3 regions of the Metabacillus mesotrionivorans genome follow, and region 1 is predicted to be linked to each of the others. Evidence: riboswitches for the same ligand, from Rfam matches in the RefSeq annotation. Region 1 holds a riboswitch; each other region holds the start of a gene.
What was found. A riboswitch is a leader RNA that binds a small molecule or an ion and turns the genes downstream of it on or off. The one in region 1 is predicted to bind S-adenosylmethionine.

Region 1 (2,260 bases):
GCCCAGTACAAATGTCGCCGCCACCGAGAATGCAGTCATGAACAGGGTTTCACTGGTTGCTTCCCATACGTTTTCCCATCTCACGTTCTCAAACATTTGAAATCACCTCCGCCTCGACCTCTTGGCTGCGGATGTAGGCCATCGCTCTTTCAAGCTCACCCTGTTCGCCGTCCATGTGGATAAACAGTGTGCCGTAAGATCCGCTTTGCGTTTGTGAAATTTTCCCCTGAAGAATGTTTACCTGAATCGGATGGTTTCGGATCAGGTTCGTAATAAGGGGATTTTCAGTTGAGTCACCTACAAATGTCAGCTGAATAACCATGCCTTGCTTATATTTTTCAAGGATCAGCTCCATTGTTTCCTGCGTGTCGTCCGGCTCTGTTATTTGTTTCACAAAGCGCTTGGTGATCGACTGCTGTGGCCTTCTGAATACGTCAAGCACTTCTCCCTGTTCAACAATTTTTCCGCTTTCCATGACTGCCACGCGGTGGCAGATTTTTCGGATAACATGCATTTCGTGGGTAATCAGAACAATCGTCAGCCCTAACCGTTCGTTAATGTCAACAAGCAGGTCAAGAATGGAATCGGTTGTCTGCGGGTCAAGTGCTGAGGTTGCCTCGTCACAAAGCAGCACTTTTGGATTGTTGGCAAGGGCTCTCGCAATACCGACCCTCTGCTTTTGTCCTCCGCTCAGCTGGGAAGGATATGAGTCTTCCCGGCCTTCAAGTCCGACAAGCTTAATCAGCTCTTCAACCCTTTTAGCCCGCTGAGCACTTTTTATTCCGGCAATCTCTAGCGGAAACGAAATGTTTTCACGGACTGTTCTTGACCAAAGAAGGTTAAAATGCTGGAAAATCATGCTGATTTCCTGCCGCGCTTTTCTAAGATCGCTGCCGCTGATTTTATCGATGCCCTGGCCGGCCACCTGAATGGAGCCTTCCGTTGGTTTTTCAAGTCCGTTCAGCAGGCGGATAAGTGAACTTTTCCCGGCGCCGCTATAACCGATAATTCCGAAAATTTCACCTTTGTTTATGTCCAGATTGACGGAATCAACAGCCGTAACTCGGCCATTCTTCGTCTGAAAGACTTTTCGTACGTCCTTTAGCGTAATCATGAATTCACCTTCTTCCAAAATTCCACTCACTAACATTTTGCTCTATATCGCCTTGCTTCATGTTTTTTCTCAGTAAACAAAAAAGCCTTTCTGCAGAAATGAGCAGAAAGGCATATGTGAAAAAACCTTTCTCTCATCTTTCAAAGCTGCAAGCTTTGAGTGAATTGGCACCTTTTCAACAATGTTGACGGTTGCCGGGCTTCATAGGGCACTTCCCTCCACCTCTCTGGATAAGAGACTGACAAATTTATTAAATTGACTGTATATTTAGTGAGTTTATAGTACGAGAGTGATTCTATCATGCAACAAAAGTACGTGTCAAGAACAAAAGCGCAAGCGCCTTGGTCAGATCCGATAGGCAGATAAGAATCCGGCGAAAAAGTCCGGGTTTGACTTTTTTGACGGATTTGTTCTGACAGAGGATTTAGGCGCTGGAGCTGGACGAGGATAACCTTGTCTTATCGTGCTGTCGATTCTGTCAGTGACCTTATGCCGACAGCCTTTTCAATTGCCTGCTCCAAGTCTTCGAGCAGATCGTCTATATGTTCAATGCCAACAGAGAGCCTGATTAAATCCTCTGTTACGCCTGATTTTCTCAGGCCGTCAGCGTCGAGCTGCTGATGTGTCGTGCTTGCCGGATGAATGATGAGGCTCTTTGCATCCCCTACATTTGCAACGTGTGACCACAGCTCCGCAGAGTTGATCACTTTAGCCCCTGCTTCGCGTCCGCCTTCAATGCCGAACACCACGACTGCACCAGCTCCCTCCGGCAAGTATTTCTCAGCAAGTGCCCGGTCCGGATGCTTTGAATCTTCAGGATAGAGAACCCATTTAACTGCAGGATGTCCATTCAGATAGTATACAACCTTCCTCGTATTCGAGATATGCTCTTTCATTCTGACATGCAGCGTTTCAAGACCGAGGTTAAATTGAAAAGCATTAAACGGGCTGAGTGCAGGACCAAGATCTCTCAGCAGCTGCACTCTGGCTTTTACAATATAAGCCGCTTCCGGAAGGGCTTCTGCGTAAACCAGGTTATGATAGCTTGGGTCAGGTGTGGTGAAACCCGGGAACTTTCTGCTGTTCCAGTCAAATTTCCCTCCATCTACAATGACGCCGCCAAGCGTTGTGCCATTTCCAAGCAGC
Region 2 (2,260 bases), on a different contig from region 1:
CCTTCACGATACATTCACCAATTATGATATGGATGTGGAAGCTTTCCGGGATATGATTAAAGGGCAGGGAATGGATCTTGTCAAAATCCGCTATCAGTCTATGGAAGAAGTGCTCGATTATTCGTATCACGTTGCAAGCACAGTCGGCCTCATGCTTTTGCCGGTGCTTGCTCCGAAAAAGACAAACGTTCTTCGGGAAGGGGCTATTGCTCTTGGACTCGGTATGCAGCTGACGAATATCCTAAGGGATATCGGAGAAGATCTTGAACGCGGCCGCATTTATGTCCCTGAAGAGGTGATGGCACGACATAAAATGACCGAATTTGATCTGCAGCAGCAGAAAGTTACCCCTGAATTCATCAGAGTATGGGAGCATCTTGCGGCAGAAGCGGAAAAGCATTATGATACAGCGATGCTGACTATGCATGAATACCCTCTGCATTCCCGCGCACCTGTGAAAGCGGCCGGCCACTTTTACCGTGCGATCCTTAATAAAATCCGCTTGAATGACTACAATGTGTTCGGTGAGCGGAATTTTGTGTCAAGTGAAGAAAAACATGCGATCCTTTCGCAGATCTGATTTTGAACACAGCTCTGCGCTGCACCGTCTTCATCGGGACGGTGCTTTTTAGCAGATTGTTAATCTTACTATTTTGATTATTCTAAAATAGTGATTGACAGAACCCAATACACAGTATAAGATTACGTTATTCAATTTAATAGCTTGCTTATCAAGAGTGACTGAGGGAACAGGCCCTGCGACGTCCGGCAACCTCCTTAATTGGAACGGTGCTAAATCCTGCAGAATGTTCTTCATTCTGAAAGATAAGTCGTCATACATACGATTCCTCTTTCTGAATGAAGGAGGAATTTTTTTATTCAATCTAGGGGGAAAGAGACATGAAGAAAATGGTATTGGCATTATTAGTGGCAGGAGCGGGAATCCTGTCTGCGTGCGGCGCAGAAGAAACAAATGGAGAGAAGAAAGAAATTAAAATCGGCGCATCAGCCGGTCCATACACAGATATGGTGGAACTGGCCATTAAACCCGGCCTTGAAAAGAAAGGATATGAAGTTGAGGTTGTTCAGTTCAACGATTATATTCAGCCTAATAATGCCCTTGGCAATGATGAACTGGATGCCAACCTGTTTCAGCACAAAATTTACATGGAAACATTCGCTGAGCAAAGCAAACTGGAGCTTTCGGAAATTATCACAGTGCCGACGGCCCCAATGGGATTGTATTCTGATAAAGTAAAGGACATTGATGAAGTCAAAGAGGGTGCCTCAGTCGCCATTCCAAACGATCCGACGAATGCTGCCCGGGCGCTTCATATTCTAAAGGACGCAGGACTGATTCAGTTAAATGAAGAGGTCAGCCCGCTTCAAGTATCTGAAAAAGATGTGACGGAGAATATAAAAAAACTGACGTTCCTTCCGATCGAAGCTGCACAGCTTCCAAGAGCTGTAGAAGATGCGGACCTTTCTGCCGTACCGGGGAATTTTGCCCTTGCGGCTAAAATGGATCTTGCGGATGCGGTGACTCTTGAGAACATGAACGATGTACACCGCAATCGCGTTGTGATGAACACAAAAGACGCTGAGTCGGAAATCGCCGAGGATATTAAAGACGTTGTTGAATCCGAGGAGTTTGAGAAGGCAATAGACAAAGATTTTGAAGGATTTGGAAAACCGGAGTGGATGGAAGAGAAATAAATAGAGCAGAATGAAAACAGTCCGAGGCGGGCTGTTTTTCTGCTTCTTTCCTTGAGTAAATTCGCTTCCTCTGAAATAATTGAAATTACAGTTTGTCCTAAACCTGAATGAAAACAAGAAAGGAGACAGGATGAAAAATTTAACCAGCGGATGGAACTTTGACAACAGCTACATGCGGCGTCACTCTTTTTTGCCAGTCAGACACCGGCTCCTGCAAGCACTCCTGAGATGGTGATGTTTAATGAAAAACTGGCTGTTTCTCTCGGGCTCAGTGCTGACACATTAAAAAGAGATGCGGACGTTTTTGCCGGAAACCGGATTCCTGATGGTGCAGAGCCGCTTGCACAAGCTTACGCAGGTCATCAATTCGGACATTTTACAATGCTTGGGGACGGCCGGGCGATCCTGATTGGTGAACATCTGACGCCGGATGACAGAAGAATCGATATTCAGCTGAAGGGCGGAGGAAGGACAAAATTTTCCCGGGGAGGCGACGGCCGGGCTGCTCTTGGTCCGATGCTTCGGGAGTACATCATCAGTGAAG
Region 3 (2,260 bases), on a different contig from region 1:
GAGTTTTTGCCTGACTACTCTAAGCTCTCAGAAAAAGCGAAGGCGGATGCAAAGCTCATGTTTTTAAACTATCCGAACAACCCTACAGGGGCAGTGGCCAGCAGGAGCTTTTTCGATGAAACGGTTGCGTTTGCAGAAGAAAATGATATATGCGTCGTCCATGATTTTGCTTATGGAGGCATCGGTTTTGACGGCAGAAAGCCAATCAGCTTTCTAGAATCAGATGGAGCAAAAGAGACTGGAATCGAAATTTATACGCTTTCTAAGACGTATAACATGGCAGGGTGGAGGATCGGTTTTGCAGTAGGCAATAAAAGTGTCATAGAGTCGATTAATCTTTTGCAGGATCACATGTTTGTCAGTGTATTCAGCGGAATACAGGAAGCTGCGGCTGTTGCTCTTCTTGCCCCGCAGGACTGTGTCAGCGAGCTTGTCGCACGCTATGAAAGCAGACGTGCGGCGTTTATAAACGCGCTGAACCGCATCGGCTGGAAAGTGGAGGCCCCGCCTGGATCATTCTTTGCATGGCTGCCTGTACCCGAGGGATTCACATCGGAATCCTTCGCTGACTATCTGCTGGAACACGCTCATGTATGCGTGGCGCCGGGCATTGGATTCGGGACGTTTGGTGAGGGATATGTCCGTGCCGGACTCTTAACCTCTGAAGAGAGATTAAGAGAAGCCGCAGATAGAATAAAATCTTTAAATCTCTTTTCATTGCCGGTTGACAGCTGAGGGAAAAGCTGTCATAATCCAAATTAATTTCAGGTTATTCAGAACATATACAATTCTTATCAAGAGCAGGTGGAGGGACTGGCCCGATGAAGCCCGGCAACCGACTTAAACAGTGTTTAAGCACGGTGCTAAATCTTGCAGCTATTGCTGGCAGATAAGGATCTTACCCATTTCAGATAAGGTCTCTTCCGTCAGCGGAGGGGACCTTTTTTATTTAAATGCGAAAGGCAGGTACAATCATGAGCGGCGTTACAGCAACCTATCTCATCTATGATCAGTACAGCATCCAAAAAAAAGCAGAAGGAATTGCCACCAGCCTTACGGTCGGCTCATGGACGGACCTTCCGGAGCTTACACAGCAGCAGCTGAAACAGCATAAGGGTCAAGTTGTTTCCGTTGAAGAAACAGATGCTGAAGAACGCATTTCCGAGTTTCTCGGAAAAAAAGTGAAAAAAGGTATTGTGAAAATATTCTATCCCGGCGTGAACTATTCTCATGACCTGCCTGCGGTCCTGACGACGGTTTTCGGAAAGCTATCTCTTGACGGGGAAGTGAAACTGCTTGATTTGGAGTTTACAGGAGATCTTCTTTCTTCTTTTCAGGGACCTGCATTCGGCATAAGCGGCATCAGGGAAAAACTCGGAGTCTATAACCGGCCTCTTCTCATGAGCATTTTCAAAGGAGTCATCGGACGTGATTTATCGTTTTTAAAAGAACAGCTAAGAAATCAGGTGCTTGGCGGCGTTGATCTTGTAAAGGATGACGAAATCCTGTTTGACAATCCGCTTACGCCGTTTGAACAAAGAATCACAGCAGGAAAAGAATTGCTCGGCAGGGTGTATGAGGAGACCGGCCACAAAGCGATGTACGCTGTTAACTTAACCGGAAAGACATTCAGTCTCAAAGAGAAGGCAAGACGCGCTTCAGAGCTTGGGGCGGACGCCATTCTTTTTAATGTTTTCGCTTATGGTCTTGACGTTTTGCAGGAGCTTGCAGAAGACAGGGAGATTCATGTCCCGATCATGGCGCACCCTGCTGTAAGCGGTGCTTTGTCTTCTTCCGCCCTTTATGGGATTTCACATTCTCTGCTGCTTGGAAAATTGCTTCGCCAGTGCGGAGCTGACTTTTCCCTCTTCCCGTCGCCATACGGCAGTGTGGCACTTGAAAGGGATGCCGCACTGTCTATCGGTGCAGCGTGCAAAGAGAGCACTGGGTTAAAAGAAACGTTTCCGGTTCCATCAGCAGGAATTCATCCGGGTCTTGTGCCTGTTTTGATCCAGGATTTTGGCATCGACAGCGTCATTAATGCCGGCGGAGGCGTACACGGGCATCCAGACGGTGCGCAGGCGGGCGGAAGAGCTTTCCGCTCTGCAATCGATGCTGTGCTTGAAGGCATCTCATTATCTGAAAAAGCTAAAAGTGAACGCGACCTTCAGCTTGCACTGGATCTATGGGGTCAGGTGGAGGTGAACCGATGAGCAAACCGGTTATTATCTGCGATTTTGACGGCACGATAACAAACAAT

Region 2: linked by a shared signal. The riboswitch ahead of ACTSEZ_RS00245 (MetQ/NlpA family ABC transporter substrate-binding protein) and the one ahead of ACTSEZ_RS11010 (methionine ABC transporter ATP-binding protein) in region 1 are both predicted to bind S-adenosylmethionine.
Region 3: linked by a shared signal. The riboswitch ahead of mtnW (2,3-diketo-5-methylthiopentyl-1-phosphate enolase) and the one ahead of ACTSEZ_RS11010 (methionine ABC transporter ATP-binding protein) in region 1 are both predicted to bind S-adenosylmethionine.

What each region holds. Positions count from the first base shown of each region.
Region 1 covers NZ_JBQMFF010000003.1:214,537-216,796, forward strand. Annotated here, with positions in the region: gene ACTSEZ_RS11005 (methionine ABC transporter permease) at 1-96, opposite strand, end outside; gene ACTSEZ_RS11010 (methionine ABC transporter ATP-binding protein) at 89-1,114, opposite strand; SAM riboswitch class I at 1,245-1,351, opposite strand; gene ACTSEZ_RS11015 (O-acetylhomoserine aminocarboxypropyltransferase/cysteine synthase family protein) at 1,573-2,260, opposite strand, start outside.
Region 2 covers NZ_JBQMFF010000001.1:57,673-59,932, forward strand. Annotated here, with positions in the region: gene ACTSEZ_RS00240 (phytoene/squalene synthase family protein) at 1-580, shown strand, start outside; SAM riboswitch class I at 726-832, shown strand; gene ACTSEZ_RS00245 (MetQ/NlpA family ABC transporter substrate-binding protein) at 901-1,716, shown strand; partial or broken gene ACTSEZ_RS00250 (protein adenylyltransferase SelO) at 1,847-2,260, shown strand, end outside.
Region 3 covers NZ_JBQMFF010000001.1:599,314-601,573, forward strand. Annotated here, with positions in the region: gene ACTSEZ_RS03000 (pyridoxal phosphate-dependent aminotransferase) at 1-735, shown strand, start outside; SAM riboswitch class I at 789-896, shown strand; gene mtnW (2,3-diketo-5-methylthiopentyl-1-phosphate enolase) at 975-2,213, shown strand; gene ACTSEZ_RS03010 (2-hydroxy-3-keto-5-methylthiopentenyl-1-phosphate phosphatase) at 2,210-2,260, shown strand, end outside.